3 regions of the Mesorhizobium sp. B2-4-7 genome follow, and region 3 is predicted to be linked to each of the others. Evidence: predicted binding sites of a transcription regulator. Region 3 holds the regulator's gene; each other region holds the start of a gene.
What was found. Region 3 encodes LexA, which represses DNA repair genes until DNA is damaged. Its sites were predicted from a motif close to TGTTCNNNNTGTGTTCNG; they were not measured.
Positions count from the first base shown of each region.

Region 1: parE (DNA topoisomerase IV subunit B) is a predicted target of LexA. The motif match lies at 6,430-6,447, and genes of this name have one in related genera.
Region 2: FJ946_RS08875 (metallopeptidase family protein) is a predicted target of LexA. The motif match lies at 3,071-3,088, and genes of this name have one in related genera.

Region 1 is NZ_VFVH01000008.1:226,162-236,891, forward strand. Features, by position in the region: gene FJ946_RS21585 (CoA ester lyase) at 1-465, opposite strand, end outside; gene FJ946_RS21590 (MaoC family dehydratase) at 465-917, opposite strand; gene FJ946_RS21595 (DUF2336 domain-containing protein) at 1,069-2,193, shown strand; gene FJ946_RS21600 (FUSC family protein) at 2,195-4,261, opposite strand; gene parE (DNA topoisomerase IV subunit B) at 4,300-6,360, opposite strand; gene cpaB (Flp pilus assembly protein CpaB) at 6,596-7,522, shown strand; gene FJ946_RS21615 (type II and III secretion system protein family protein) at 7,639-9,024, shown strand; gene FJ946_RS21620 (hypothetical protein) at 9,029-9,298, shown strand; gene FJ946_RS21625 (response regulator) at 9,323-10,537, shown strand; gene FJ946_RS21630 (CpaF family protein) at 10,534-10,730, shown strand, end outside.
Region 2 is NZ_VFVH01000002.1:441,840-452,569, forward strand. Features, by position in the region: gene FJ946_RS08855 (CoA ester lyase) at 1-693, shown strand, start outside; gene FJ946_RS08860 (DUF1737 domain-containing protein) at 749-955, shown strand; gene FJ946_RS08865 (hypothetical protein) at 942-1,619, opposite strand; gene FJ946_RS08870 (TetR/AcrR family transcriptional regulator) at 1,790-2,419, shown strand; gene FJ946_RS08875 (metallopeptidase family protein) at 2,439-2,861, opposite strand; gene FJ946_RS31095 (hypothetical protein) at 3,112-4,167, shown strand; gene FJ946_RS08885 (DUF6504 family protein) at 4,109-5,584, shown strand; gene FJ946_RS08890 (error-prone DNA polymerase) at 5,581-8,937, shown strand; gene FJ946_RS08895 (Trm112 family protein) at 9,315-9,563, opposite strand; gene FJ946_RS08900 (LON peptidase substrate-binding domain-containing protein) at 9,583-10,254, opposite strand; gene trxA (thioredoxin) at 10,418-10,730, opposite strand, start outside.
Region 3 is NZ_VFVH01000009.1:161,063-171,792, reverse strand. Features, by position in the region: gene FJ946_RS22640 (AMP-binding protein) at 1-1,364, shown strand, start outside; gene kynA (tryptophan 2,3-dioxygenase) at 1,361-2,197, shown strand; gene kynU (kynureninase) at 2,261-3,508, opposite strand; gene FJ946_RS22625 (TetR/AcrR family transcriptional regulator C-terminal domain-containing protein) at 3,505-4,182, opposite strand; gene lexA (transcriptional repressor LexA) at 4,635-5,378, shown strand; gene FJ946_RS22615 (ComEC/Rec2 family competence protein) at 5,372-7,822, opposite strand; gene gltX (glutamate--tRNA ligase) at 7,926-9,350, shown strand; gene gltA (citrate synthase) at 9,532-10,730, shown strand, end outside.

The sequences.
Region 1 (10,730 bases), on a different contig from region 3:
GTCTTCCGCGCCCCAGGTCAGCCCGGCAAGTCGCGCGCTTGCCCCGGCGTAGCTCGCCGCCGCCAGCACGGCCGCCGGTGTTTCGGTAATGATCGGCAGGATTTTTGTCGCGCCGTCGGCCAAGCCGTTCTCCGCTTCGCGCAGCCTGAGCTTTGCCGAGAGGTGCTGGACATCCTGGCCGCCAGCCGATTTGGGCAGCATGACGCCGTCGGGTTTTGCCGGGATAAGCGCCGCAAGATCGTCGTCCGTCAATCCCGTCGAAAGGTCGTTGACCCTGACGTAGATTGCCGACCTTGTTTTCGCCCTGTGGCTGGCGATGAAGCGCGCCGCAGTCATTCGCGCCGATGCCTTGTTTTGGGGCGCCACCGAATCCTCGAGGTCGACAATGACCACGTCTGCGCCGGCGCCAAAGCCCTTCTCCAGCTTCCTCTCGGAATCGCCGGGAACGAACAGCAGCGAACGCATCAGGCTACCTTCTTCAGCATCATGGCCTGTCTCGTGCATTTGGCGACGAGGTCGCCGTTCTGGTTATAGGCCCGATGTTCGAACTCGACGATGCCGCGATCGGGCTTCGACCTGGATTCGCGCACCGAGACGACAGTGGTCTCGACGCGGATGGTGTCGCCATGGAAGACCGGATGCGGAAACACCGTTTCCTTCATGCCGAGATTGGCGACCGTCGTACCGACGGTGATGTCGTTAACCGAAATGCCGATCATCAGGCCGAGCGTGAACAGCGAGTTGACCAGCGGCTTGCCCCATTCGCTCCTGGCGGCGAAATCGAAGTCGATATGCAGCGGCTGCGGGTTCAGCGTCATCACCGAGAACAGCATGTTGTCGCTTTCGGTGACAGTCTTGCGCAGCGTGTGCTGGAAGACATGGCCGACGACGAACTCCTCGAGATAAAGCCCAGCCATTTCATTCTCCTCCGCTGCTGGACGGTTGATAGGCGCTGCATCCAGCGCTCGCAAGCCAGTTAACGAACATGGTGAACGCTTCATAAACCAATTCGGCCTAACGTCCGGCACGGGGTCGGAAACCTTCCGGCAAGGGGCGTAAGCAGGCGGTATGGTTGTTGTCTCGCATTTCCTGAAATGGATCTACACGGCCAGGGTGTCGGAGCGCGCCGCGGCGGCAAGCGCGCTCGCCCGCGCCTATGTCGACGCGGAATTGCCGTTCGAGGATCGCTGCGCCGCCGAGGCGGCGCTGACCTTGCTGCTCGACGACGCATCGTCGAAGGTACGGCTGGCGATGGCCGAGGCGCTGTCCATGAGCCATCACGCACCGCCCCAGATCATCAGCGCGCTTGCTTCCGACCAGCCGGAAGTCGCCGGCGTCGTGCTGACGCGATCGCCACTGCTTACCGACGCAGACCTGATCGATCGCGTGGCTTCAGGTCCGAAGGCGACGCAAAAACTGATCGCCGATCGGCCATTGGTCTCGATGGCGCTGTCGGCGGCTATCGCAGAGATCGGCGAGGCGGAGGCCTGCGCCGTGCTTTTGGCCAACAGCGGGGCCGATGTCGCTTCGTTGAGTTTTCGCCGCATGGCCGAGCGCCACGGCCATCTGCCGCTGGTGCGCGAGGCGCTTATATCGGATTCACGCCTGCCCGCCGACTGCCGGCACATGCTGCTCGTTAAGCTCGGTGAGATGCTCAAGACCTCGCCGCTGGTCATGGCCTTGATGGGAGCCGCCCGGGCCGACCGCGTCATGCGCGACGCCTGCGTTAAGGCCTGCGTGACGCTGATCGAGAGCACGCGCCAGGAAGAGCATGCAGCACTGATCGAGCATCTCAGGCTACGCGGCGATCTCACCGCGAGCTTCCTCATCCGCACCATCGCGCATGGCAAGGTCGACTTCTTCGGCTCGGCGCTGGTCGCGCTCAGCCAGCAGTCCGCCCAAAGAGTGAGGGCGCTGCTGGCCGGCGGACACGACGTGGCCTTGCAGGCGCTGTTCCGCAGTGCCGGCCTGGCTGCCGCCACGCACGCGGTCATCTTGCGCGCGCTGAAAATCTGGCGAGAGGTCGCCAACGGCAAGCGCGTCGCCGGCGTGCAGGAAGTCAGCTGGCTGATGCTGAAGGAATTGGGCGGACAGTCCGCGGAAGGCGATCTCGCCGCGCTGATCAAGTCGATCCATCTCGCTGCGTTGCGTGAAAATGCGCGCGGCCATGCGCTGGCGATCGCAGCCGCTTAACTTAGCCTTTATCCCTGGCAAAAAAATCCGGAAAATCCTCCATCGCCGCCGCGACAATCCGTAGTGACGCCGCAATCTGGAGCATTTCACCAGTGGCGTTTCGCTGGGCGATGCCGGCGGCATACTGCCGGGCGACGGCAATGGTGGATGTCTGCGGATCGCCCGGGGCGCGGAAGAGCAGTTCGCGTGCCAGTCCACGCAGGAAGTTGGCGATCGAAAGCGTCGTCTCGGCCGGAACGGCGTGCGCCTGCTGTGCGCCACGCAGCCGCAGGACCTCCAGACCGACGGTGACGGCGGCGACACTGCCGCCCAGAACCGCTTCACCCTTCCTGCCGCTGGTCTGCACCAGCGGCATCAATTGGTTGATGCGGTCATAGGCGAGGCTCTCGAAGGCCGAACGCCTCGGCACGCGCTCGTGCAGGCAAAGCCGCGCCAGATCCTCGCGCATGGCCCGCACGATGCGGTGCGCCGCGAGCCATGGGTCGGCGGGCAGCACGATGATGAAGACGCCGATTGCCAAAAGGATGCCGACCAGGATCGAGGCCGAGCCGGCGAAGAACGGGCCCGGGTCGTAGGTCATCGCCTGGTGCGGGCTGAGGAAAGCAAGAAAATTGATGGCGAAGGCCGTCGCCACGCCGACATAGCGGGGATTGGCCATGGCGAGCGCCGCCGGCACCAGGATCGGTACGACGAACAGCATGAACCAGCCGAAACCAGGAAAAACGGGAAGCGCGATCTGGCCGACGAGAAAGGCAAAGGGCAGAGCCAACAGCGTTCCCTGGAAGAACCCCCAGGCTACCCGCACCGGATCGGGGCGGGCGGCAAACAAGCTCGACACGACGGCAACCAGAATGACCGTGCCGGCGGCTTCCGACCATCTCGTCGTCAGCCAGAAAGCGGCGACCAGCAGCGTTGCAAGCGCGGCGCGGACCGCGTTGCGGCTCGCCCCGTGATAATCGCGATGTACCACCAGCGCCGGGGGCCTGCGTTCGCGTGAAGGCCGCGCGACGGGCGCACGCAAGGCATCGAGGCCGCGCAGCGCCTGTTTCAGCGCTTCGGCAAAATCGGCGGCGATGGTGAGCCGGGTGACGGTGCCGACCCTGTCGTCGTCCTGGTCAGCCAAGGCCTCGGGCATTTGCGTCGCTTTGGCGCCGATCGCGTCGAGCCGTGCCAGCCAGGGCGCCGTGTCGTCGAGCGCGCCCGGCGTCGCCGCCATTTCAGTGACGAGGGCTTGCAGCTCCGAGCGCACCGGAATGAGCGCCGCGTTCTTCGGTGCGGCGTGTGAATGCAGCGCGCGGGCCGCGGACAGGGCTGAAAGCAGTTGTCCGATGGTGCGCCGGACCGGATGGGCGCGCGGCGCGAAGCTCGGGGCCTCCAGCCTGGCATAGGCGCGCATCTCGGCGAGCGTCTGGGTGTCAGCGACCAGCTTCCGGTGCAGGCCGGAAAGCATTGCCGTGTCGCCACCGGAAAAGGCGCCGCCGGCATAGGTGGCAAGGTCGAGAATGCTGCGCTTCAGCCGCGAGATGATGGCCTCGCTGGCCAATTTGGGCAGGATCAGCCGACTGGTCAGGCCGGCGCAGACAATGCCGAGTACGATCTCGGCACAGCGCGCGACCGCGAGGTCGACGACGAGATGCGGCTGGCCAAACGCCGGCAAGCCGATGATCATCGCGGTGTAGCCGGCCAGCGCCGCTCCGTAAGCTTCCGGGTTGCGCAGCAGCGACGACACGAAGGTGCAAATGCCGATCCATAGGGCAAGCACCGTCACCAGCACCCAAGGATTCGTGCCGAAGACAGTGGTGATGGCAATTGCGGCAACACCGCCCGCCAGCGTGCCGAGCAACCGATAAAAGCCTTTCGCCAACACCATGCCGGCGACCGGCTGGGCAACGATGAACACCGTCATCATCGCCCATTGCGGGTGATCGAGCTTGAGGGCGTAGGCGGCCATAAGCGCGATCAGGCCGGCCGAGACCGTGCGCAAGGCGAAGATCCAGTCCGACCGGGTCGGCTGTGTCAGCCCGGCAAGACCCGCTTCGAAATAGCCTTTCAGCCGTTGCCAGCTCACACGCGCGTCTCCGCAAGCCTTGATCGACCGGCCTGCGCTCAGATATCCAGCACTTCCGTTTCCGCGAATTCGGCGCGTTCCTGGATGAACCGGAAACGAGCCTCCGGCTTGGTGCCCATCAGCGCATCGACCGCGTCCTTGGTGGCGGCCTCGGCATCGATCACATCGACGCGGAGCAGCGTACGCTTCCTCGGATCCATGGTTGTCTCCTTGAGCTGCGCGGCCATCATTTCGCCCAGGCCCTTGAAGCGACCGATCTCGACCTTGCCGCGCCCGGTGAACTCGGTGCGCAGCAATTCGTCCTTGTGCGCGTCGTCACGCGCATAGGCGACCTTGCCGCCCTGCCGGATCGAATAGAGCGGCGGCACCGCCAGGTAGAGATGTCCGCCGCGAACCAGGTTCGGCATCTCCTGGTAGAAGAAGGTGATCAGCAGCGAGGCGATGTGAGCGCCGTCGACGTCGGCGTCGGTCATGATGATGACGCGGTCGTAGCGAAGATCCTCGTCGCGGTATTTCGACCGCGTGCCGCAACCAAGCGCCTGGATCAGATCGGAAATCTGCTGGTTGGCGGCCAGCTTGTCGTTGCCGGCGCTGGCGACGTTGAGAATCTTGCCGCGCAGCGGCAGCACCGCCTGGCTGGCGCGGTCACGAGCCTGCTTGGCCGAGCCGCCGGCCGAATCGCCTTCGACGATGAAGAGTTCGGCGCCGGCGGCCGCATTCTGCGTGCAGTCGGCAAGCTTGCCCGGCAGGCGCAGCTTGCGCACCGCGCTCTTGCGCGACACTTCCTTTTCCTGGCGTCGTCGTACCCGCTCGTCGGCGCGTGCGATCACCCATTCGAGCAGCTTCGAGGCTTCCTGCGGATTGTCGGCCAGCCAATGGTCGAACGGGTCGCGGATCGCGGTCTCGACGATGCGGATCGCCTCGATCGTCGCCAGCCTGTCCTTGGTCTGGCCGACGAACTCAGGCTCGCGGATGAACACCGACAGCATGCCCGCCGCCGAGATCATGACATCCTCCGACGTGACGATCGAGGCGCGCTTGTTGCCGACGAGGTCGGCATAGGCGCGCAGGCCGCGCGTCAAGACGTTGCGGAAGCCGGCCTCGTGGGTGCCGCCTTCGCCGGTCGGGATGGTGTTGCAGTAGGAGTTGATGAAGCCGTCGCCGCCGAACCAGGTCACCGCCCATTCCAGCGAGCCATGGCCGCCTTGCCTGTCGCTCTTGCCGGCGAAGATTTCGCGCGTTACCTGGAATTCGTCGCCGAGCGACGCTTTCAGATAGTCCTTGAGGCCGCCGGGAAAATGGAATTCGGCCTTGGCCGGAGTGGTGTCCTTTTCCTTGATCAGCGAAGGATCGCAGGTCCATCGGATTTCGACGCCGCCGAACAGATAGGCCTTCGAGCGTGTCATGCGGTAGAGCCGCGCTGGCTCGAACGCGGCACCCTTGCCGAAAATCTGCTCGTCGGGATGGAAGCGGGTCCTGGTGCCGCGCCGGTTGTGAACTTCGCCAAGGTGCTCGAGGCCGCTGACCGGGATGCCGCGCGAGAAGCGCTGCCGGTAAAGTTGCCGTCCGCGCGCGACTTCGACTTCGAGATGATCCGACAGTGCGTTGACCACGGAGACGCCGACGCCGTGCAGGCCGCCCGAGGTTTCATAGACCTTGCTATCGAACTTGCCGCCCGAATGCAGTGTCGTCATGATCACTTCGAGCGCCGGCTTCTTGAACTTCGGATGCGGATCGACGGGAATGCCGCGGCCATTGTCGGTGACGGTGAGAAAGCCGTCAGCCGAAAGCTCGACATCGATGAATGTGGCATGGCCGGCAACCGCCTCGTCCATCGAGTTGTCGATAACCTCGGCGAACAGATGGTGCATGGCCTTGTCGTCGGTGCCGCCAATATACATGCCCGGACGGCGCCGCACCGGCTCCAGGCCTTCGAGTACCTCGATATCGGCGGCGCTGTAGCCCTCTGAGCCGTCACGAGACGCGGCCGCCGGACGCTTGGCTGCCGCCTGCACCAGCGGATCGGCCGGACGCGCCGGTGTGCGAACCGGTTGCGGCTGCTTCTCCAGATTGCCGAAAAGATCGTTGTTGTCGTCCATGCCTGCCATAGAGCCCAAGCTGCGAATCACCCGCCGATACTGCCACGCTTTTCAGCGCCAAGCGACGGAGGTTCCTGTTACGTTCGGGGATTAACCCCCTCTTATCCTAAAACCATTCGATAACCAAGCCGGCGGAAATCGGGCGGATAGCCAGCGAGAAGATTCCTGATTCTTTAACAATGCCGCCTAGCGTGAGCCAACATAACAAGAAACTACGGGCATCAGGGGTTTGGGCGTGAGGGGCAAGGCCATAACGATGATCGGCATCGCCGCCGTTTTCGGCGCGATTTCGATCTTTGCCGCCGATTTCTGGGTCAAGCGCCAGGCCAGGGCCGACGCCGAGGAGAAAACCGCGTCGATCACCGCTCCGGCCGCACCCAGGGTTGAATTCAAGACAATCGTGGTGGCGAATGCACCGTTGCGGTACGGCATGGATCTCGACCGCACGAAACTCAACGAAATCCCCTGGCCGCAGGATTCGCTGCCGCAGGGCGCCTTCGCCACCATCGATGGACTGCTTGGGGACGGCAGCCGCGTGGTGCTGTCGCCGATCGAGGTCAATGAACCGGTGCTGCTTACCAAGCTATCCGGCCCGAATGGCCGCGCCACGCTCTCCAACATGCTGACGCCCGGCATGCGGGCCGTCACCATCCGCACCGACGAGATCGCGGGCGTCGGCGGCTTCGTCACGCCGGGCGACCGGGTGGATGTCGTGCTGACGCGCGATGCCGGTGAAATCCAGGAAGTGGCCAAGAATGCGCAAGGCGCCGCCGGCTCGACCATCACCTCCGAGATCGTCGTTGCCGACGCGAAGGTGCTGAGCGTCGGGCAGGGCGCCGACGAGCGCCAAACAACCCCGCAGGTGGCCAATTCCATAACCATCGAGGTGACCACCGAAGGCGCGCAGAAAGTGGCGCTGGCCCGCACTGTCGGCACGCTGTCGCTGTCGCTTCGCTCCGCCAGCGAGGGCGGCGACGGCAAGGACGGTGTCACCACCATCTCCTCCTTTGGCGGATCGGTGGCGGGCAAGGCGCAGGCCGCGGCCGGCTCGCTGTTCGACGCCATGGCAAAGGAGCCTGAGAAGCCGAAATTCAAGACGATCATCGTGACGCGTGGAACGACGGCCGAGGAATATCAGGTTCCTGCGCGGGACCAGAAATAGGAATATCAGGTTCCTGAGTGGAACCAGAGCAGGACCGGTGGGGACCGGACGGGACGGGAACAATGTTCAGGCAACTTCAATATCGAATGACAGGCCGGTTGCACGTCGCGCAGGCGATGGCGATGGCGGTGACGATGGCGGCGGCCGGCATCCTCGCCGGCCCGGCCAGGGCGGACAACGACATCGTCTATGTCTCGGCGACCAAGAACGCCTCGATCAAGGTCGCCAAGGGCAAGCCAAAGACGATCATGACGAGCGCGGCCTTCTACCAGATCGTCATCGGCGATCCGGAGATCGCCAACGTCAACCCGCTGACCGACAAATCCTTCTATGTGCTGGGCAATAATCTCGGCACCACCGGCATTGCCCTGTTCGACGAGAACAAGCAGCTCGTCGGCACCGTAGACATCGAAGTGACGCTCGATACCGACCAGTTGGCCGACACGATCCGCGCCAGCGTGCCCGACGCCAAGATCAAGGTCGGCTCCGCCAATGGCCGTGTCGTGCTGTCGGGCGAGGCGGATGACGCGGTCGCCGCCGAAAAGGCCAACAAGATCGCCACCCGCTTCTCCGGCAATGAGGAGGTGATCAATTCGGTCAACATCTCGTCCTCGCAGCAGGTCCAGCTCAATGTCCGCTTCGTCGAGATCAACCGTCAGGCCGGACAGGATCTCGGCGCCAAATACAGCGCCAATTTCGCTTATGGCATGGGCGGACGCGACGTTACGATTGCTCCCGGCACCATTGAGCCGGCGGGGACCGGCGAGATCATCGGCAAGCTGCTGTCGAACGGCGTTTCCATCGACATCGCCATCAAGGCACTGGAAGAGCGCGGCCTGGCTCGTCGGCTGGCCGAGCCGAACCTGATCGCCCGGTCCGGCGAGACGGCGAGCTTCCTGGCCGGCGGCGAGTTTCCGATCCCGGTTTCCGAAGACAACGGCAAGATTTCCGTCAGCTACAAGAAGTACGGCGTCAGCCTGGATTTTACGCCCACCGTTCTGAAGGACGGGCTGGTCAGCCTCGACATCGCGCCGGAAGTCTCCTCGATCGACGCGTCGGCTTCCTACAATATCGGCAGCATCTCGGTGCCCGGCTTCATCGTGCGCCGCGCCAGGACGTCGGTCGACCTGAAGAACGGCCAGAGCTTCATGATCGCGGGGCTGCTGCAGTCGCAGAACGACATCACCACCTCGCGCATACCGGGCCTCGGCAAGATGCCTGTGCTCGGGGCCCTGTTCTCGTCGAAATCCTACCAGCGGCGCGAGACGGACCTGGTGATCATCGTCACGCCTTACCTGGTCAAGCCGGTGGATCCATCGAAGAAAATGGCCGAGCCGACCGATGGCACGCAGCCTGCCAGCAATGTCGACTATTTTCTCAACAACACCGAGGAGGTGAGGGCGTCGGATACCAATCGCGCGCTGGCGCTGGCTGACGGCAGCGCCGCGCGTGCCGCGCCCGCCACCAAAGTCGGGCATTTCCTCGACCTGCCGAAGGACTGAAGCCATGCGTCTGGTCTTGAGCTCGAGCGTCGCCTTGCTGCTTGCCGGCTTCACCGCCGGCTGCACGAGTGACGACTATGTGCGCAGCGAAGGCGTGACGAGCGGCGCCGGGGATGCCCAGGCCGCCAACACCGTCATGCAGATGGTTGATCCCTGGAAATACGGCGTCCAGAACACCAGGCTTCTCGTGCCTGCCCAGCGCGGCAGCACGGAACCCGCCACCGCCGAGCAGGCGGCCAGCGCCAAGGCATCGCAAGCCAGCGCCGACAATTGATCCGAGATCACAGGCTGACAAGTAATGGCAAACGGCATCAAGATCAGGAAAATCCTGCTCATATCGACGGACAGAACCTTCGCGCAGGACACCCGGACGGCGTTTGCCGCCTCGGAGATCATCCAGCTCTCGACGGTGGAAAAGAACATCACCGAACTTCGCGGCGAGGTCCAGGAGGCCGATCTCGGGGCGATCATCGTCGATATGGACGCAGCGAAGCTTGAGGAGATCGATGCGCTGCAACGCGTCATGCGCCGGCTGGAAGGCAAGGCGCCGGTCGTGGTCGTCACCCAGGAGTTCAACGCCGCCGCCGCGCGCATCCTCGTGCAGCTCAAGGTCGCGGATTTCCTGGTCAAGCCGATCACCACGGCCGATCTCGTGCGTTCGGTGGTGCGTGCGCTGCAAGGGCCGGGGCGCGAGGAAAACACCGAGTCGCAGATCTATACCTTCATGCCCGCGGCAGGCGGCGTCGGCACCACGACGCTGGCTTTGCAGACCGCGTTCCAACTGCATCATTCAGTGACGCGCGGCGCCTCGACCTGCGTGGTGGACCTCAATTTCCAGCAGGGCGCCTGCGCCGAATATCTCGACCTGGAGCCACGTTTCGACATCACCGAAATCGAGAACCAGCCGGAGCGTCTCGACAGGCAATTGCTCGACGTGATGCTGTCGAAGCATGCCAGCGGACTTTGTGTTCTGGCCGCACCGACGCAGCCGGCGGAGATGCGCTCGTTCAAGACCGACGTCGTGGTGCGGATGCTGGACCTCGTCTCGGCCTATTTCGACAATGTCGTCATCGACATGCCGCGCACCTGGTTTCCGTGGACGGAGACGGTGCTGCTCGGCTCCAACAAGCTCTACATCGTCGCCGAAATGACGGTACCGTGCCTGCGCCACACGCAACGCCTGATCCAGGCGGTCTACGAGACCGCCGGCAAGGAAGTGAAGCCGAACGTCATCGTCAACCGTTTCGAGCAGAAGATGTTTGACAGCGGCATCAAGCAGGCGGACGTCCAGGAAGTCCTCGGCGAGCATTTCGTCGGCGGCATCGCCAACAATTACCGGCTGGTGCGCGAGGCTGTCGATCGCGGCGTGCCGCTGCACGAGATCGATGCCAATGCCAACGTCGTCAACGACCTCAAGAGGATCATCCTTCCGGAGGAAGTGGCGGCGGCGCCGGGCAAATCGAAATCGCTGTTCGGCTTCGGCAAGAGCCTTTTGAAGAGGAAGGCCGGATGAGCAGCCGCTTTTCCACCTTGCAGAACCGCGATGCGCGTCCGCAGCGCTCCGCCGAGCCGACGGCGGTTGCGCACCACGCGGTCGTCATCCCGACGAGCCGGAAGGTCTTGCCGGCGAAAGTCGAAGCCGTGCCGGGCAAGAGCGCCAACAAGGTGCTCGATGCGCGCGTGCGCATCCACCGGTTGCTGCTCGA
Region 2 (10,730 bases), on a different contig from region 3:
CGGCGCTGCGAGATGGTGGTGCGCATCAATGCGCTCTCGAGCGAATGGGGCGGCGCCGACCTGCTGGCGGCGGCCAAGGCGGAGCCGGACGGCATCCTGCTGGCCAAGGTCGACACGCCCCGCGACGTGCTCGAGGCGGGTGACGTGCTCGACGACAATTCCGCCCCCGACAGCGTGAAACTATGGGCGATGATCGAGACGCCGAAGGCCGTGCTCAATGTCGGCGCCATCGCCGAACTTGGCCGCGATCCTGCCTCGCGGCTTGATTGTTTCGTTGCCGGAACGAATGACCTGACCAAGGACACCGGCATTATGGCGACGTCGGACCGGCGTTATCTCCTGCCGTGGCTGATGCAGATGGTGCTGGCGGCGCGTGCCGGCGATCTCGATATCGTCGACGGCGTCTTCAACGATTTTCGCGCGCTCGATGCTTTCAGCCGCGAATGCACGGAAGCGGCCGCCATGGGCTTCGACGGCAAGACGCTCATCCATCCCGCCCAGATCGAGGCGGCGAACCGTGCCTTTGCGCCATCGGCGGAGGCGGTGGCCAAGGCCCGCGCGGTGAAGCAGGCCTTTGCGCTTCCGGAAAATGCCGGCAAGAACGTGATTGCGCTGGAGGGAAGGATGGTCGAACGGCTGCACCTTGCGCAGGCCGAAAAACTGCTGGCGAAGGCGGCGGCCGTCGGCGCATGATGTGCCGTGTTGGATTGCCGATCGCGGGCGATGGACTGACGACAGGAATTGAATGATGAAACTCTACCGCTTTCTCACCGCTCCGGACGACGCCAGCTTCTGTCACAAGGTGACGGCGGCGCTGAACAAGGGCTGGCACCTGTTCGGCTCCCCCACCTACGCCTACGACAAGAAGACCAAGACCATGCGCTGCGGCCAGGCCGTGGTGAAGGATGTCGAGGGCCAGGAATACGGGCCGGACACCAAGCTCAGCGACTGGTAGCCCCTCGCATCCACAGCCACGCCGCCAGCCAGGCGATCGATGCCGCAAGCATCGCCAAGCCCAGGTCAAGAGCCAGCTCCGGAACGAACGCACGAAGCGCGATCGGCACCGCGCCAATGAGATAAAGAGCGAGAGGAATGCGCGGCACGCCTCTTGCAACGGCGAGAGAGATTACAAACGCGAGCGTTCCAACCAGAAAAAGAACCGAACTGGCGACCAGAGCCAGACCGAGCGGTCCGGCTCGCAGCTCGACGATGGTTGTGAGCGGAAGCTTCGAAAATACCAGATTGATCACTGCTTCCACGCCTACCAAACTTGCCAACGCAACGAAGTTGATGACAAACGCGATAGTGCCGAACAGCCCCGCGCGCCGGCCAAACGCAAGAAACAGGCCTACGACGAGGCCAAGTGCCAATATCTCGGCGACTGGTGCGAGAAGTTGCGTCAGATCGGTGGTCGCGATGAGCGAGCTGCGTTTAGCCGCGTTGACCAGAAGAATAAGCGCGCTTCCCATCCCGGCGACGGCGGCAAGCCGATAAAGCGTGAGGCTGGGCACAGTCGCGCTCGACTGAACAATCGCGAAATTCTCCTGCTGAAGTTCTTCGGCTGGACTCTGATGCGAAATGACCGATTGCGGGCGGGGTGGGGCTGTTCTGGCGAGCATGTTCGTCTCCTCAGCTGGGAGTTCGGGAGCCGCGAAGACCGTAGGCCTGTTCCGATCCCATCAGTAATCACTGCTTACATCCTCTGGCCGGGATTGTAAACGGCGATTACATAAATCGCGGAATCATGCTACAGAGGCGGGAAGCTGCTCCACGGAACGAAGGGAAAGAGATGGCAAAAGCCAAGGCGCCTCATCGCACTGGTTACCACCATGGCAATTTGCGGGAGGTCCTGATCGATGCCGCGGTTCAACTGGTCGAGGAAGGCGGCCCCGACAATGTGAGCGTGCGCGAAGCCGCAAAACGTGCCGGGGTTTCCCCCGGCGCGCCATTCCGTCACTTCAGCAACAAGACCGCGTTGATGACGGCTGTCGCGGAGCAGGCAATGAGCCGATTCCGCTCGGAGATCACGAATGCGGTCGAGAAGGTTGCGACGGACGATCCGATCGAACGCTTTGCCGCTGTTGGAATCGCCTATTTGCGCTGGGCAATTCGAAACCCCACCCACTTCCAGATCATCTCGACACGCAATCTTATTGATTGGGATGCTTCGGAGTCGCTGCGTCACGATAATGAAGCGGTGCGTTCGCTGATGGAAGCGTCAATGGCAGAAGCACAGCGGCGAAACATGCTCCGGTCGGACGACATGGCAGAGACCCAGATAGCCGCGAGGGCGCTCGTCTACGGGCTCGCACGCATGTACATTGATGGACATTTTGCGCAATGGGCAGTGGCAGGACATACCGGGGAGCAGACTGTGCAGAACGTATTAAAACATTTCGTCACACTCATTGTGAAATGACGGCCTGACGTAGAACCGGTCACTCGGCTGCCTCTTCGATCTTCTCCATATCGTCGTCCGACAGGCCGAAATGGTGGCCGATCTCGTGGATCAGCACATGGGTGACGATGTCGCCCAAAGTCTCCTCGTTCTCGGCCCAGTAGTCGAGGATGGCGCGGCGATAGAGCGTGATGCGGTTCGGGCCTTCGCCGGTCTGCGGGTTCCAGCGCTCGGCAATGCCGCGTCCCTCGAACAGGCCGAGCAGGTCGAAGGGGGTTTCCAGCGACAGGTCGTCCATGATCTCGTCGGTGGGGAACTCGGCGATCTGGATGACGATCTCGCCGGTCAGCTTGCGAAAATCCTCGGGCAGATGGGCGTAGGCCTCCAGCGCCAGGAACTCGATCTCGTCCATCGACGGCGAAAGCTGGTCGTGCCAAATGCGGGTCTTGTAGATGCGGGCCATGCTTTGTCCTTTGATCCCGGCATATAGGCTTTTGGGCCACAATCGGCAAATGACGCGGCGGCCAACCCCAGGATTGCTTACGGCACCGGGAGCCGTTTCGCATGGCTTGAGGCGCGGTCGGCTGTCCGACCCATGTTGGCCCTCTTATCGGAGAGGAATAAATTCCCCCATGAGTCTGCTTGACTCTTCGGGTCGCCTCTGGAATCTATAAGAACATAACAGGAACAATTGTGAGTGGACACTGACCGTCATGGCGATGAGCGCCGTGGCGCGGGAGACTGTTTTTGCCCTGCGCCGCCAGATCGCGAAGATCGAGGGAACGCTGCCCGAGCGCCTGCAGGCGCCGGCCGGCGCGGTTTCCGACGCCGGCATGGCCGCCGCGGACCGCACCGTGGTCCGGCGCGGCATCGCCGTAGCCAGGCCGGATGCTTTCCTGCGCACCGGCATCGGCCGGCTCGATGCCGCCCTCGGTGGCGATTGGGGCGGCGATTTGGGCGGCGGCCTGCCGAAAGCGGCCTTGAGCGAAATCCATGGCATCGAGACCCGCGATGCCGGAGCGGTCGCCGGCTTCGCCCTGTCGCTCGCCAGCCTAATCCTCAAGCCCAGCCTGATCCTCAAGCAAGGGCCGCGATTGCCGGTGCTGTGGATCGGCACCCAGGAGGTTTTTCGCGAGGCGGGCTTTCCCTATGCCCGGGGCCTTCACGCCGCCTTCGGCATCGAGCCGGAGCAATTGCTGTTTTCCGAGGCGCCAAGGCTCGCCGATGCGCTGTGGGTCGCCGAGGAGGCGGCCCGCATGACGGCGCTCGCCGCCGTCATCCTTGAAGTCCGCGGCAATCCGCAGCGGCTGGACCTGACCGCGACGCGCCGGCTGCACGCCCGCGCGCAGAGCGCCGGCCGGCCGGTCTTCCTGCTGCGGCAGGCGGCCGAACCCGAACCGACGGCGGCGCCCGTCCGCCTCATCGTCTCGCCGGCGCCGGCAGGGCCGCGCGACACGGTCGCCGGGCCGCTTGCCGGCTCGATCGGCCGCCCCGCCTTCACCATCAGCATCGGCAAGAGCCGCACGGCCCTGCCAGGACAATTCATATTGGAGTGGAACCCCGATGAACGCATATTCGATGAAAGACGGATTGGGGAAGAACGAGCAAAGAATCCTGTCCCTGTGGTTTCCCTATCTCGCGGCCGAACGGATCCTGCGGCAGCGCCTGGGGCGGTCCTGGCGTTCCCGGCCATCGGATCACCGGCCGCTGGTGATCAGCCATCGCGACAGCAACGCGCAGCGCATCTTAGCCCTCGACGAGCGGGCTGAGGCGCTGCATCTGAAGCCCGGCATGGGCATCGCCGATGCGCGCGCCATGCATCCGTCGATCGACATAATGGAGGCCGATGCCGAAGCCGACCGGCGCCTGCTCGAAGGCCTTGCGGACTGGTGCGACCGCTATACCCCGCTGGTGGCGCTCGACGGGACCGACGGCCTGTTCCTCGACGTCACCGGCTGCACCCATCTTTTCGGCGGCGAACGCGCCATGCTGGACGAGATCCTGTCGCGCTTCTTCCATCAGGGCTTCGACGTCCGTGCCGGCCTTGCCGCGACACCCGGCGCCGCCTGGGCGGCGGCGCGGTTCTGCGGCGACCGCATCGTTGCCGGCGGCGAGGAGGAAGCGCTCCTGGCGCCCTTGCCGCTGGCGGCGCTACGCATCGCGCCGGAAACCCGCGCCAGCCTGGAAAGTGTTGGCCTGCGCACGGCGGGCGCGGTGATGGCCGCGCCGCGCGCGCCGCTCGCCCGCCGCTTCGGTGCCTCCCTGCTCTTGCGCCTCGACCAGGCGCTCGGCCGTCTCGACGAGGCGGTGTCGCCGCGCCTGCCCGTCGCGCCGCTTTCGGTCGAACGCCATTTGGCCGAGCCCGTCACGCTGACAGAGGACATAGAACGGCTGGTGGGCATGCTGGCGACGACCCTGAAGATCGACCTCGAGCGGCGCGGCGAAGGCGCGAGAAGCCTGGCGCTGCTCTTGTTCCGCGTCGACGGCGCCGTCAGCCGCATCGCGCTCGGCACGTCGCGACCGATGCGCGAACCCCGGCTGATCCAGAAATTGTTCCATGAGCGGCTGGCCGCCCTCGAGCAGCATATCGATGCCGGCTATGGCTTCGACCTGGTGCGGCTTTCGGTGCTGGCGGCGGCGGCCTTCGACATGCCGCAGGCCGACCTGACAGGCAAAACGACCGACGACGGCGCCGATATCGCGCTGTTCGCCGACCGCATCCGCGCCCGGCTCGGCGAGGGCGCGGTTCTCAAGCCGGTCGTCGTGGAAAGCCATCTGCCCGAGCGTGCCGTCGCCACCATCCCCTTCACGGAAACCCCGCGCCGCATCACGCCGCCGAAGAAACCGGACAGGATGCAGGCGCCGATGACCATCTTCCCGCCGGAGCGGCCGATCCGGCTTTTCCGCTCGCCCGAGCCGATTGAGGTGCCGGCCACCGAAATGCCCGAGGGACCGCCGCTGAATTTCCGCTGGCGGCGTGCGCTCTACAGGGTCGCCCGCGCCGAAGGCCCTGAACGCATCGCGCCGGAATGGTGGCGTGAATTTTCGAGCGACGAAGCGGCGTCGACACGCGACTATTTCCGCATCGAGGATGCCGACGGCCGCCGCTACTGGCTCTACCGGCAAGGTCTCTATGGCGGCTCTGAAATCCCGCCGCGCTGGTTCCTGCACGGGGTCTTCGCATGAACGCGCTGACCGCCATTCCCTATGCGGAATTCGGCATCCAGTCGAATTTCTCGTTCCTGCGCGGCGCCTCCAAGCCGGAGGAGCTGGTGGTCGCGGCCAAGCTCATGGGGTTCTCCGCGATCGGGCTCGCCGACCGCAACACGGTGGCGGGCGTGGTGCGCGCCTGGCAGCAGGCCAAGGTCGAGACGCTTGCCTACCACCCCGGCAGCCGGCTGGTTTTTTGCGACGGCACGCCTGATATTCTCGCCTATCCGCGGAACCGCAAGGGCTGGGGACATCTGTGCCGCATGCTCACGCAAGCCAATCTGCGCGAGGAGAACGAAAAGGGCGCGACCCTTCTGCGGCGCGACGACCTTCTCGAATGGGGCGAACTGATGTCGCTGGCGGTCCTGCCCGCTCTGGCGACAGGCGCGCAAGACAGCCTTGCCCTGCTTCGCCAGCTCAAGGACCGTTTCGGCGGGGCCCTGCGGCTCGGTGTCTCGCCCGACTACGCGGGAAACGACCGCTTCAGGATCGAGCAGGCGGCGGCGATGGCGGAGCTGGCCGGCCTGCCCTTGATGGCGACCAACGACGTCCTCTACCACACGGCCGAGCGCCGCCCGCTGCAGGACGTGCTGACCGCGATTCGTCTCAACATTCCCGTTTCGGAGGTCGGGCTGGAACTCACGGCGAATGCCGAGCGCCATCTGAAACCGCCGCTGGAGATGGCGCGCCTGTTCCGCAGGCACCCGGAGGCACTGGCCGAAACGCTGCGCTTCGCGCAGGAGCTGACCTTCTCGCTCAGCGACCTTCAGTACAATTACCCCGACGAGCCGACGCAATCAGGGCTCGGCCCGCAGGCGGAGCTGGAAAGGTTGGCGCGGGAGGGGGCGGCCAGGCGCTATCCCTCGGGCGTGCCGCAATCGGTGACGAGGCGCATCGAGGAAGAGCTCGCCCTTATTGAGCGCCTGAACTATGCCCGTTATTTCCTGACCGTCCACGACATCGTCAAATTCGCCCGCAGCCAGGATATTCTCTGCCAGGGGCGCGGTTCGGCCGCCAATTCGGTCGTCTGCTTCTGCCTCGGCATCACCGAGGTCGGGCCGGAGCGAATCGACACGCTGTTCGAACGCTTCATTTCCGAGGAGAGGAACGAACCGCCCGACATCGACGTCGATTTCGAGCATGAGAAGCGCGAGACGGTCATCCAATATATCTACGAGAAATACAGTTCCAAGCGCACCGCGCTGGCCGCCGCCGTCATCAGCTATCGCGGCCGCTCGGCGCTGCGCGAAGTGTCGAAGGCGATGGGCCTGTCCGAGGATGTCAGGGCATCGCTCTCCGGCTCGATCTGGGGCTGGTCGACCTCGGAGCTCGGCGAGAAGGAAGCCCGGGCCGGCGGCCTCGATCGCGCCGACCCCATATCGCGGCACGTGATGGAGCGTGCCAACGAGATCATGGGCTTTCCCCGTCACCTCTCCCAGCATGTCGGCGGCTTCGTCATCACCAGGGACCGGCTCGACGAGATCGTGCCCATCGTCAAGACGGCGATGGAGGAACGCAAGATGGTCGAATGGGACAAGGACGATCTCGACGCGGTCAAGATCCTCAAGGTCGACGTGCTGGCGCTCGGCATGCTGACTTGTCTCAAACGCGCCTTCACTCTGCTGACGGACCATTATCCGCAGGCGCGAGACCCTTACGGGCAGCCCTATGTCCTTGCCACCCTGCCGGAAGAGGCGAAGCCGGTCTATAAGATGATCGGTCGCGCCGACACGATCGGCGTCTTCCAGATCGAATCGCGCGCGCAGATGTCGATGCTGCCGCGTCTCAAGCCAAAAGAATTCTATGACCTTGTCATCGAGGTGGCGATCGTGCGGCCCGGCCCGATCCAGGGCGACATGGTCCACCCCTATCTGCGCCGCCGGCAAGGCAAGGAGCAGCCCGAGTATCAGAAACCGGAGCTGGAGGCGATCCTCCACAAGACGCTGGGCGTTCCTCTGTTCCAGGAACAGGCGATGAACATCGCCATCGTGGCCGGTGGCTTCAAGCCTGGCGAGGCCGACGAGTTGCGCCGCGCCATGGCCACCTTCAAGCGCACCGGCACGATCGGCAATTACCGCCGGCGCATGATCGACGGCATGGTCGGCAAGGGCTACACCCGGGATTTCGCCGAACGCTGTTTCAAGCAGATCGAGGGTTTTGGCGAATACGGCTTTCCCGAAAGCCATGCCGCCTCCTTCGCGCTGCTGGTCTATGCCTCCTGCTGGTTCAAGACCTTCTATCCCGACGTGTTCTGCGCCGCGATCCTGAATTCACAGCCCATGGGGTTTTACCAGCCGGCCCAGCTTGTTCGTGATGCGCGCGATCATGGCGTCGACATCCGCGAGGTCGACGTCAATTTCTCCGTCTGGGACTGCACGCTGGAACAGGCGACTTTCGACCCGGCCCGCATCCTGCCGCGCCATGCCGACATGCGCGGCGTCATCGCGACGCAGCACGCAGTGCGGCTCGGCTTCAGGCAGATCAAGGGACTTTCCAAGGAGCGCATGGACGCCTTCGTCGAGCGGCGCGGTTCAGGCTACGCATCCGTGCGGGATGTCTGGCTGCGCTCCGGCCTCGATGTCGCCGAGATCGAAAGACTGGCGCAGGCCGATGCCTTCCGCTCGCTCGGCCTCGACCGCCGCGCCGCGCTTTGGGCGGTGCGCGCCCTCGACGGCAAGAGTGCCGCCGAAAAGCTGCCGCTTTTCGACCGGCCGGCGCTGCGGCTACGCGAGCTGGAGCCGGAGACGAAGCTGCCGAAAATGCCGCTCGGCGAGCATGTCATCCACGATTACCGCTCGCTCGGCCTGTCCTTGAAGGCGCACCCGGTCGCCTTCCTGCGCGAGCGGCTCGACCGGGCCGGCGTCACGCCCAATGCCAGGCTGTGCTCGGTGCGGGACGGACGGCGCGTCTCGGTCGCCGGGCTCGTTCTGGTGCGGCAGCGCCCCGGCAAGGGCAATGCGGTCTTCCTGACGCTGGAGGATGACGAAGCCGTCGCCAACGTCATTTTCTGGCAGCGGACCTTCGACCGCTTCCGTCCCATCGTCATGGGCGCGCGCTTCGTCAAGGTCACCGGCAAATTGCAGTCGGAATCGGATGTCGTCCACATCGTCGCCGAGAAGATCGAGGATCTGACGCCCTGGCTCACGGTGTTGCTGGAGAAGGTCGACCAGGCCAGTTTGCCGGGCGCCGGTTCTCAGGGGCACGCCTCGAGGGAGGATCCGGATCGTCCCGGCCGGCCCGCGATGCGGAACCCACCGGCCGGGCAGGATTTGGCAACACTGTCGGAAGAAGCGGAAAGCGTCATGCCCAGGGGCCGCAATTTTCAGTAGGCACATCGGTGCCTTCGTCATCCACCGGCGGAGCAAGGAGCGAAGCGACGCGGCGCGAGGATTCATGCCGCGACGTCTCCGCACCGCAGCGGTGCGAAACTTGACGCTGGCGGGCGAGCCCCCCTCTCGCCTGCCGGACCCGGCCCTTCGCTGTCGCTTCGGGCGCTCTTCGTTCGCAAAGCCAAGCAATTGGCTTTGCGTCCACTTCATGGACCACTCCTCGCCCCCTCAAGGGGGAGATTGGCAGTTTCAACGCTCCGCCAATTCCTGCAACAATGGAGATTGGCGAAGGCGGAGGTGACATTCGATCTCCCCCCTTGAGGGGGAAATGCCCGGCAGGGCAGAGGGGGGCGCCGTAGAATGCCGACCGATAATTTTCACGTCGAGCCGGCCGGCCCGCCCAGCCGCGGCGGCAGCACGTCTTCCGCCGAGATGCTCCGTGCCTCCGAAGGCAGCATGATCGGGATGCCGTCGCGCACGGGATAGGCGAGCTTGGCGACCCGCGAGATCAGTTCGCCGCGCTCGGGATCCCAGGCCAGCGGCCCCTTGGTCAGCGGGCAAGCCAGCAGCTCCAGCATCCTGGGGTCGACATTCGCTCTCTTTCCGTCACGCCCATCCGCCGCCATCGTGCCCTCTCTCAACATCCTACTGCAGGCTCGAGCCAAAATCCTCGTTCTCGCGCGCCAGCGCCATTTCGGTGATGGCGATCAGCGTTTCGGCGCGGGTCTTGAGATCGGCCGCTTCGAGCAGCGCCTGCTTCTCGGCCGGCCCATAGGGCGCCATCATCGACAGCGCGTTGACCAGCATGGCGTTTTCGGCCCGGCTGACGCTTTCCCAGTCGGCCTCTAGGTCGTTGGCCTGAAGATAGGAGCGGAACGCCCGCAGCAGCGCCGGCCGGTCGACCTCGGCGGCTGCCTGGTCGTCGTCGAGATCGGCGAGAAAGGGGGCGATCTTGCCCTGGCGGAACGGCGTCTTGACCGTCAGTTCATGGGTGACACGGAACCGGCACACGCCCTGCAGCGAAATCAGGTAGCGGCCGTCGCCGGTCTCGGAAAGCGCTATGATGCGGCCGGCGCAGCCGACATTGCAGAGTTCCGGCTCGCCATCGTCGCGCAAGGCGCCGTCGAGGCTGGGCTGGATGACGCCGATCAGCCGGGAGCCGGCGATCGCCTCGTCGACCATCTGCAGGTAGCGCGGCTCGAAGATGTTGAGCGGCATGCGGCCGCCCGGCAGCAGAAGCGCGCCCTCGAGCGGAAAGACCGGGATGGTCGACGGCAGATCCCTGGCGAGCCGGTAGTGAGCGTTTCCCGCTTGCACCTCGTTCCTCCGATCGCTTCGCCCGGGAAGCGCCTCCATGCCGCGATCCGCCTGTCGCTGCCCGGGGTTGTTGGCTTCCCGAGGGAAAGGCGGGCCGGATTCGTCCTATCTGGCGCGGCCGGCGCCGGGTGCAAGCCCCGCGCGACCATTCGGCCGCGCCGGCTCAGGAAAACAGCAGCGACGACAATTTGCGCCGCGCGGCAAGCGTCGCCTCGTCCGTCATGCCCCAGGCCTCGAAGAAGCGCAGCAATTGCGCCTTGGCGCCGTCCTCGTTCCAGCCGCGGTCAGCCTTGATGATGGCCAGGAGATTGTCGGCGGCCGCATCGCGCTCGCCCCTGGCGTTCTGGACCATGGCCAGATCGAAGCGGGCCTGATGGTCGCCGGGATTCTCAGCCAGCCGGCGCTCGAACTCCGCCGGGTTGCCGAGTTCGGACGCTTGCGCGGCCAAGGTCATCCTGGCGCGCAGCGCGGCCAGC
Region 3 (10,730 bases):
CAGGCAACCGGGTGCTGATCCGCTCGGCCAACAACCCCGCAATGGTGGCCTGCTGGCTGGCCGCCACCAAGGTCGGCGCCGTCGTGGTCAACACGATGCCGATGCTGCGCGCCGGCGAACTCGCCAAGATCGTCGACAAGGCCGAAATCACCACAGCGCTGTGCGACACCAGGCTGATGGACGAGATGACCGCCTGCGCCAAGGACAGCGCGTTCCTCAAGCAGGTCATCGGCTTCGACGGCACCGCCAACCACGACGCCGAACTCGATCGCGCCGCCCTCGACAAGCCCGTGACGTTTACCGCGGTGCAGACCGGGCGTGACGACGTCGCCCTGCTCGGCTTCACCTCAGGCACGACAGGCGTGCCGAAGGCGACGATGCATTTTCACCGCGACCTCCTGATCATCGCCGACGCCTACGCCCGCGAGATCCTGCAGGTGACGCCTGACGACATCTTCGTCGGCTCGCCGCCCCTGGCCTTCACCTTTGGCCTTGGCGGGCTCGCCATCTTCCCGCTGCGTTTCGGCGCCGCGGCAACGCTGCTGGAACAGGCAACGCCGCCCAACATGGTCCACATCATCGAAACCTACAAAGCGACGATCTCCTTCACCGCGCCCACCGCCTATCGCGCAATGCTCAAGGCCATGGACGAAGGGGCCGATTTATCGTCGCTGCGCGTCGCCGTTTCGGCCGGCGAGACCTTGCCGGCGCCGGTCTTCGAGGAATGGACTGAGAAAACCGGCAAGCCGATCCTTGACGGTATCGGCGCCACGGAAATGCTGCATATTTTCATCTCCAACCGCTTCGATGACATGAAGCCCGCTTCCACCGGCAAGGCCGTTGGCGGCTATCAGGCGCGCATCGTCGACGACGAAATGCGCGAAGTGCCGCGCGGCACCGCGGGCAGGCTCGCGGTGCGGGGACCGACCGGCTGCCGCTACATGGCCGATGCCAGGCAGAGCGACTATGTCCGCGACGGGTGGAACCTCACCGGCGACACGTTCTGGCAGGACGAGGACGGTTTCTTCCACTTCGCAGCGCGCTCCGACGACATGATTGTCAGTGCCGGCTACAACATCGCCGGCCCTGAGGTCGAAGCGGCGCTGCTGGCGCATGCCGATGTCGCCGAATGCGCGGTGGTCGGCGCCGAGGATGCCGAGCGCGGCCAGATCGTCGAGGCTCATGTGGTGCTCGTGCAAGGCGTGGCGCCAGACGCAATGACCGTCAAGCGTCTGCAGGATCACGTCAAGGCCACGATCGCGCCCTACAAATATCCGCGCTCGGTAAAATTCATCGCCGCTTTGCCCAAGACGCAGACCGGCAAGATCCAGCGCTTCCGGCTGCGCGCGGAGAAGATCAATTGAGCAAGCCCTACGACCCGTCCGCCGAGGGCGCGGAAATGTCGTTCAAGGAGCGCATGTCCTACAGCGACTATCTGCATCTGGAAAAGGTGCTCGAGGCGCAGGAGCCGCTTTCGTCAGCCCATGACGAGATGCTGTTCATCATCCAGCACCAGACATCGGAACTCTGGATGAAGCTCGCGCTGCACGAAATCGGCGCCGCAATCCGCTCCATCCGCGCCGACCGTCTCGAACCGAGCTTCAAGATGCTTTCGCGCGTCGCCCGCATCTTCGAGCAGCTCAACAATGCCTGGGACGTGCTGCGCACGATGACGCCCAGCGAATACACCGAGTTCCGCGACGCGCTTGGCCAGTCCTCGGGCTTCCAGTCGTGGCAGTACCGTGCCATCGAGTTCATGGCCGGCAACCGCAATCTCGCAATGCTCGGACCGCACAAGCACCGGCCGGACCTCAGCGAGAAACTGGAGGCGATCCTGGCGCAACCGTCGCTCTACGACGAGGCGCTGCTGCTGCTCGCCCGTAACGGCTTCGACATCGGTGCCGACGCAAGGCGTACGGACTGGCGCGAAACGCGGACCGAGAACGAAGAGGTCCTTGTCGCCTGGCAGATCATCTACCGCGACCCGCAGCGCTACTGGATGTTCTACGAACTCGCCGAGAAGCTGGTCGATTTCGAGGATTATTTCCGCCGTTGGCGCTTCAACCACGTCACCACGGTCGAGCGCATCATCGGTATGAAGCGCGGCACCGGCGGCACATCGGGCGCGTCCTACCTGAAGAAGATGCTGGAGGTGGAGTTGTTCCCGGAGCTGTGGAAGGTCCGTACCCGGCTCTGACGTAGCTTTGCCGACTGCATATCGTTATCCCGAACCCACTGCGCTTTTCTGAGCGACAGGCTCTTAAGTCACCGCCGCCTTGACGGCGAAACGCGCCTCCTGCCACGCGTCCGTGCGCAAAATGTCTTCCAGCACCTCGACAGCCTGCCAGACATCGACATAGCCGACATAAAGCGGCGTAAAGCCGAAGCGAATCGTGGATGGCGCGCGGAAATCGCCGATCACGCCGCGCTCGATCAAGGCCCGCATCACCTGATAGCCATGCGGGTGGAGGAACGAAACCTGGCTGCCGCGCTCATTGCCATCGCGCGGGCTTTCGAGTTCGAGGCCGTAGGCGCCGCATTTTGCCTCGACCAGTTGGATGAACAGATCGGTCAACGCCATGCTCTTCCTGCGCACCTCTGCCATGTCGACGTCGTTCCAGACATCGAGCGCCCCTTTGAGCGCGCGCATCGACAGCACAGGCTGCGTGCCGCAGAGAAACCGGCGGATGCCAGTGCCGGCAGCAAAACCCTGTTCGAAGGCGAATGGCCGCGCATGGCCCCACCAGCCGCTGAGCGGCTGGCGGACATCGCCATGGTGGCGCTCGGCCGCGTAGATGAAGGCCGGGGCACCCGGGCCGCCATTGAGATATTTGTAGGTGCAGCCAACGGCGAAATCGGCATTCGAACGGTCGAGCTCGACGGGCAAGGCGCCGGCGGTATGGCAGAGATCCCAGACAATCAGCGCGCCGGCATCATGTGCCGTCCGCGTCAGCGCGGCCATGTCGCGTAACTGCCCGGATTTGTAGTTGACGTGGTTGACCAGGATGACCGCGACCCGCTCGTCGATCAGTTCTTCTATGGTCGGCGCATCGACACCCTCGAGCCGCAGCACCGTGCCCGGCCGCGTCGAGGCAACGCCTTCGGCCATATAGAGATCGGTCGGAAAGCTGTCCCCCTCGGCGATGATGACTGACCTGTCCGGCCGCATCCCGAGTGCCGCATGCAGCACCTTGTAGATGTTGATCGAGGTGGTATCGCAGACCACCGTCTGGCCGGCGGCGGCCCCGATCAGGCGCCCGAGTTGGTCGCCGAGTTCGACCGGCATGTCGAACCAGCCGGCGGTGTTCCAGGCGCGGATGAGATCCTGCGCCCACTCCTGCGTGGCGGCCTTCTGCAGCTCGCCGAACACGGCTGGCGAAGCGGCGCCCAGCGAATTGCCGTCGAGATAGATCACCCCCTGGGGCAAGGTGAAGCGGTCACGCATGGCACGCAGCGGATCCGCGGTGTCCATTGCCTCGATCGCTGCGAGATCGGGAATTTTGCTCATGGTCGCGATGTTCCTCGGTGAGAAGAGCGCCCTGGAAACGGGCCGGCTGTTTTGCCGCCCGGGCAAGGGCTGGCCGCATAGAGGCGCAAGAACAGGGTGAACGCCCGGTTCGATCTTTGCTCGATTTCCGCCCGAGGCAGTTCCTCGAGCACCCCAACGATCCGGCGAACCTGGAGATCGCCGATCAAAAGACTGATGTAGATGTCGGCGGCTTCGGCAGGATCGTCACAGGCGATCGGGCCGGCCCGACTTGCGGTTCGAAGCAGGTCGCCAAGAAGCGGCATTATGGTATTGCGGCCGAATTGCGCGATCGATTGGCCAAGCGTGCCTGTATCGTTGACGTCGCCGGCCGCGGCGCGATTGAGCGCCACCGCCTTGTCGCCCGTCACGAGGGTCAGCAGGACTGGCCCGAGCAAGTTCAGGGTTTCGAGCGGATCGCGCGCCTGGTGAAGGGCGTCCTCCAGCAGCTTCCTTGCCTCTCCCGCATTGGCTTCGATCAAGGATCGAAACAGGGTCTGCTTGTTGCCGTACCAGTTGTAGAGGGTTTCGTTCGAGGCCGATGCCCGCTTGGCGATAGCAAGCAGGGAGGCGCTCTTGTAGCCGGTTTCCCGGAGCACCGCATAGGCGGCCTCCTCTATCCGTTCGCGTCGCGCGGCCTGCTTCGGCGTGGTCATTGGTGTTCCTCTTCGAAAACCGTACATTATTATACGGTTTCGTCAAGCGAACGAACGAACGCAGCCCGTCGCGACCAGTGGTGGTGTCTGGCCGTTTTCCGGCGGAAGTTGGCATTTTGGTTTCGTTTCGTTCACGAGCCGCAGGGGTTTCTAATCCGCCCAAACGCACCCCGCACCTGCCGGTCACCCAGCTTGCAGGCTTGTGCCAAGAGTGGAGACCGGTCGGGCCACAGGCCATTAACCAAAATAGTTTCAAAGGGCCCGGGAGCGCATTGACGACGGACCGCGCTGGCAGGATGCTGGCTGCGGGAGGGCATTTCGTTTCCGTCGCCTTAACAAATTCATTAAACTTTAAATGGTTGCGGAACACAACTGGAACAGATAGTGTTTGTTCTGGGTTTGTTTTCTGATTCTGGTTCCAGACCCTTCGTGCAATGCCTTTGGGGGCCGCCATGCTCACGCGCAAGCAACATGAACTCTTGATGTTCATCCATGAACGGCTGAAGGAAAGCGGCATTCCGCCGTCCTTCGACGAGATGAAGGAAGCGCTGGACCTCGCCTCCAAGTCGGGAATTCATCGGCTGATCACGGCGTTGGAGGAGCGCGGCTTCATTCGCCGCCTGCCCAACCGGGCGCGCGCGCTGGAGGTGCTGCGCCTGCCGGACTCGATCGCGCCGGGTCTTAACGCGGCAAAGAAGTTCTCCCCGAGCGTCATCCAAGGCAGCCTCGGACAGGGCAGCAGCCCTAGCCGGCAGATCAAGCCGGCGACGTCTTCGCGTCTGCCCGCTGCCGGCAATGACGACGACGCGGTTTCAGCGGTGTCGATCCCGGTCATGGGTCGCATCGCAGCGGGTGTGCCGATCGACGCCATCCAGCATCAGACGCATTCCATTTCAGTGCCGCCTGACATGATCATGGGCGGCGAACACTATGCGCTGGAGGTCAAGGGCGATTCGATGATCGAGGCCGGCATTTTCGACGGCGACACGGTCATCATCCGCAATGCCGACACCGCAAGTCCCGGCGAGATCATCGTGGCCCTGGTGGACGAGGAGGAAGCAACGCTTAAGCGCTTCCGCCGAAAGGGTGCTTCGATTGCGCTCGAGGCTGCCAATCCGGCCTATGAAACACGTATTTTCGGACCGGACAGGGTCAAGGTGCAGGGCAAGCTGGTCGGCCTGATCAGGCGCTACTGAGCGGGGTCGGCGGTGGGCTTTTCGGGTTTACGGTAAGGCGGCAGTCCCCTTGCCTCGCGTGAGAATTTTCGCTGTTCGTGCCAAGGCCGATATGGCCTGTCGACGGCAAAGCTGACCCGTGCCGGTGCCGTCGCCGATTGCCGGTCGAAGAAGACGGCGGCACTTCCCTTACGAGCGAGCTGCCGCTTGGTGATGACGAGAACCAGCGGATTGTGGCAGGGGTCGTAGCCCGCGGGGTCGTTGATGACGATCAGATCCGCATAGGAGCAGGCCCTCCAGGCGTCCTTGCGATCCTCCACCTGCGCGATGATCGCCCCCGAGGTATGCCGGGCCATGCACAGGCCCGTGAAGCAATAGAAAGGCGCTCCCGCCGGAAGTTGCGCGGGATCGAAGATGTCGAACTGTCGGTCTCCGCTGTCGAACAGTTCCGGCGCAACGATGGTTTCGGACTTCAGCGCGCGTTTCCAATTATCGACGGTGAATTCGTTCGGGCGCGCCCGGTTGATCGCGAGCTCGCCGCCGCCGATCGGCAACGCCACCAGGCGGGCATCCTCCGAAATCAGCACGTCCGGCGTGCGCGTGTCCGAGACGGTCAACAGGCCGGCGAGCGCGAAGGGAAGTGCCGCCAGCCGCAGCCATGTCGTGGCCATCGTCGCGATGACCAGGGCGATCGCCACCAGAAGGACGGATTGCTGCGAAATCAACCCGACCGCGTCGACCGGCGAGCGTTGCGAGATCCATCCTGATATGGCGATCATCGCGGCCAGTCCCTTGCCCATCAGATAAAGGGATGGTCCATCGAACCCGAACGGCATCAGCAGCGCGCTGGCAACCGCAAGGAACATCACGACAGAAACGATCGGCATGACGGCAAGATTGGCGAACAGGCTGAGCGGCGACACGCGCTGGAAATGCCAGATGGCGAAAAGCGCCGTGGCGCTTCCCGCGATAATCGAGGTCATCGCCAGCCCACCTGTCGCCAGCAGCAATTTTCGCGTCAGCAGGCCAGGCAAGGTCCGTTGCGGCGGCGGGGTCCGCGCTTTGTCGGCTTTGCGATCCGACCAGCCGGCATAGGCGCCGACCAGGGCCGCGGTGGCGGCGAACGACATCTGGAAGCTCGGCCCTACCACCTCGTGCGGCGACACCACGATGACGGCGATCGCCGAAATAGCCAGATTGCGCATGGTGAGTGCCGCCCGATCGAACAGAACGGCGATCAGCATCACCGCCAGCATGATGAAGCTGCGTTCGGCGGCGACAACGACGCCCGAAATGACGAGGTAGGCGGCGATCGAGAAAAGTGCCGCCGCGGCCGCGTATTTCTTGACCGGCCGACGGGAGGAAAAGTTCGGAAACAGCGCGAAGCCGCCACGCAGCAGACCCATGACGGTGCCGGCGACCAGCGCCATGTGCAGCCCGGAAATTGAGATGATGTGGTAGATGCCGGTGCGTCGCATCGCTTCATTGATCTCGTCGGGAATCCCGGCGCGAACACCCACGATCAGCGCCGCGGCGATCTCGCCCTCGGCGCCGCCGATGCTGCCCCTGATATGGTCGGCAATGCTTTCGCGAGCACTCTCGATGGCGGCTGAGAGGGCGGCCCACAACGGCCTGTCATCGGCTGAGACGATTTTGGGGTTGCCGAGAAAGAAGCCGCTGGCGCCTATGCCGGCGAAGTAGCTGTCGAAGGAAAAGTCGTAGCTGTCCGGCCGCACCGGCCCGGTCGGCGGCAACAGCCTGGCATAGCCGGTCACGAGGGAGCCGGCCGTCACTTCAGCCGGCACCTTGCGCGCCGAAAGGCGAACGCGCTCGGGCGCGTAGCGTAGTTTCGGCCGCGCGGTCGATGTCACATCGATGGTCAGCCGGATGCGCCCGGTCTCCATCTGGTCGACCGAAACGACGCGGCCGGTGATTTGCGTGGAGATTTCCGAGCCCAGCATCCGCGTTCCCGCTCGCCACGTCTCGACTTTGCCGGCGAGCATGCCGAGCGCGCACAACAGCGCCGCCATGAAGCACAGATGCGTTTTCGGCCATGAGCGTGAAACGAGCGCGCACAGCGACATCAGGATCGCGACCGCGACAGGCTTGGCAAAGCCCGGCTCCGCCGCCAACGAAAAATACGCAATCGATCCGCACGCCAGGAACACCGGGACGAGCAGGAAGCCTATGCCCCGATCGAGTTCGAGCTCGGACGCTCTGGCCACGCCGTTGCGCAGACGAGGCCACGAGGCACGGCCGAACTCACGGCGCAGGCGCTCGGCCGCGCCGGCTGCGGGAATGCCGGGCGGCGTGGAAACATCCGCCGGCGGCGACTTGCCCGGCTGCTGTAGGGGCGGCAACGCCAGCGGCAATGAGGCGGGCGCGGGCATGGCAAAAAGAGAGCGTTCGCTGACGCCGGCAACGACGTCCTCGCCTTCCTCCGCGCCCCGGCCCGCTCCAGCCATCGGGTCTGCCCCTTGCGCCCTCGACACCCTATGCTACATGAACGCGCGACGCGCGAAAGTGCGTGTGATCCGCACCCCGCTCCAGACGTTTCCCGAGAGTTGTATGTCCGACAAGGTTGTCACCCGTTTTGCCCCCTCGCCCACCGGCTACCTGCACATCGGCGGCGCGCGTACGGCGCTCTTCAACTGGCTCTACGCCAAGCACACCGGCGGTACGATGCTGCTGCGCATCGAGGACACCGACCGCGAGCGCTCCACCGATGCGGCGACAGCAGCCATTCTCGAAGGACTGACTTGGCTCGGCCTCACCTGGGACGGCGACGCCGTCTCGCAGTTCGAGCGCGCGCCGCGCCATCGCGAGGTGGCCGAGGAGCTGGTGCGCATGGGCAAGGCTTACTACAGCTACGAGACCCCTGCCGAGCTTGAGGCAATGCGCGACGCGGCGCGGGCCAAGGGCCTGCCGCCGCGCTATGACGGAAGCTGGCGTGACCGCGACCCTTCGCAGGCGCCTCCTGGCGTCAAGGGCGCGATCCGCATCAAGGCGCCGACCAAAGGCGAGACGGTGGTGCATGACCGTGTCCAGGGCGACGTGCGCTTTCCCAACAAGGATCTGGACGACTTCATCATCCTGCGCTCGGACGGCAATCCGACCTACATGCATGCCGTCGTCGTTGACGACCACGACATGGGCGTCACCCACATCATCCGTGGCGACGACCACCTGACCAATGCCGCCCGCCAGACCGTGATCTACAACGCCATGGGCTGGGATGTGCCTTCAATGTCGCACATACCGCTGATCCACGGCGCCGACGGCGCCAAGCTGTCGAAGCGGCACGGCGCGCTGGGCGTGGAGGCCTACCGTGCCATGGGCTACCTGCCCGAAGCGCTGCTCAACTACCTGGCTCGGCTCGGCTGGAGCCACGGCGACGACGAGATCATGTCGATCCAGGACATGATCGCCTGGTTCGATATCGGCGATGTGAACAAGGGCGCCGCCCGCTTCGATTTCGCCAAGCTGGAGGCGCTAAACGGCGTCCACATGCGCCGCATGGGCGATGCCGAGCTGTTCGACATCTTCATCGCCACCTTGCCCTATCTCGAGGGCGGCCCGGCAATGGCCGCACGCCTCGACGACCGGAACAGGGCACAGTTGCTGGCAGCGTTGCCGGGGCTGAAGGAGCGCGCCAAGACGCTGGTCGAGCTTGTCGATGGCGCCGCCTTCCTGTTTGCCGCGCGGCCACTGCCGATCGACGAGAAGGCAGCCCTGCTGCTCAATGACGATGCGCGCAAGGTCCTGCGTGGCGCTCACGACGCCCTCGAGGCGGTTTCAGGCGACTGGACGGCGGCCTCGACTGAAGCCGCGATCCGGGACTATGCGACGGCCGGCGGCCACAAGCTCGGCGCCGTCGCCCAGCCCTTGCGCGCCGCCTTGACCGGCAAGAGCACCTCGCCCGGCGTGTTCGACGTTCTCGCCGTGCTTGGTCGCGAGGAGAGCCTGGCGCGCATCGCCGATCAAATCGATTAGGAGCAATCTGGCCCAAGAAGATTGGCATTGAAAGGCGCGTTTCGCAGTGCAACATTGAGCCTTGGCCCAATCTGGCACGCACTTCCTAAAATGCGGTCGCGAATACGCGCATTCGGTGACTTCGACGTGTCGCTTTGCAGAATTTGCCTTTGCCGGCATGAGGAACAAGAAGGAGTTTGCAATGACCGAAGCTGCGACAAGACGGGAACTGGGCGGCAAGACCCAGGAAGCCACGGCAAAGCTGGAATTCGCCGGCAAGACGCACGAATTCAAGGTGCGAAGTGGTTCAGTCGGGCCTGACGTCATCGACATCGCCACGCTGTACAGCACCACCGGCGCCTTCACCTACGATCCCGGCTTCACCTCGACGGCAAGCTGCGAGTCCGAGATCACGTTCATCGATGGCGACGCCGGCATTCTCCTGCATCGCGGCTATCCGATCGACCAGTTGGCCGAACATGGCGACTTCCTGGAAGTCTGCTATCTCCTGCTCTACGGCGAACTGCCGACCAAGGCGCAGAAGGACGATTTCGATTACCGCGTGACGCGCCACACCATGGTGCATGAGCAGATGTCGCGCTTCTTCACCGGCTTCCGCCGCGACGCGCATCCGATGGCGGTGATGTGCGGCGTGGTCGGCGCGCTGTCGGCCTTCTATCACGACTCCACCGACATCTCGGATCCTTACCAGCGCATGGTGGCGTCGATGCGGTTGATCGCCAAGATGCCGACGATCGCGGCCATGGCCTACAAATACCATATCGGCCAGCCCTTCATTTACCCGAAGAACGAACTGAATTTCGCCGCCAACTTCCTGCACATGTGCTTTGCCGTGCCATGCGAGGAATACAAGATCAACCCGGTCCTGGCGCGCGCCATGGAGCGCATCTTCATCCTGCACGCCGATCATGAGCAGAACGCCTCGACCTCTACCGTGCGGCTCGCCGGCTCGTCTGGCGCCAATCCGTTCGCCTGCATCGCCGCCGGCATCGCCTGCCTGTGGGGCCCGGCGCATGGCGGCGCCAACGAAGCGGCGCTGAACATGCTCGGCGAGATCGGCCATGTCGATCACATTCCGGAATTCATCGCCCGCGCCAAGGACAAGGACGATCCGTTTCGGCTGATGGGCTTTGGCCACCGCGTCTACAAGAACTACGATCCGCGCGCCAAGATCATGCAAAAGACCGCGCATGAGGTGCTGGGCGAACTCGGCATCAAGGACGATCCGCTGCTCGACATCGCCATGGAACTGGAAAAGATCGCGCTTACCGATCCCTATTTCATCGAGAAGAAGCTCTACCCCAATGTCGACTTCTATTCCGGCATCACGCTGAAGGCGCTGGGCTTCCCCACCACCATGTTCACCGTGCTGTTCGCCGT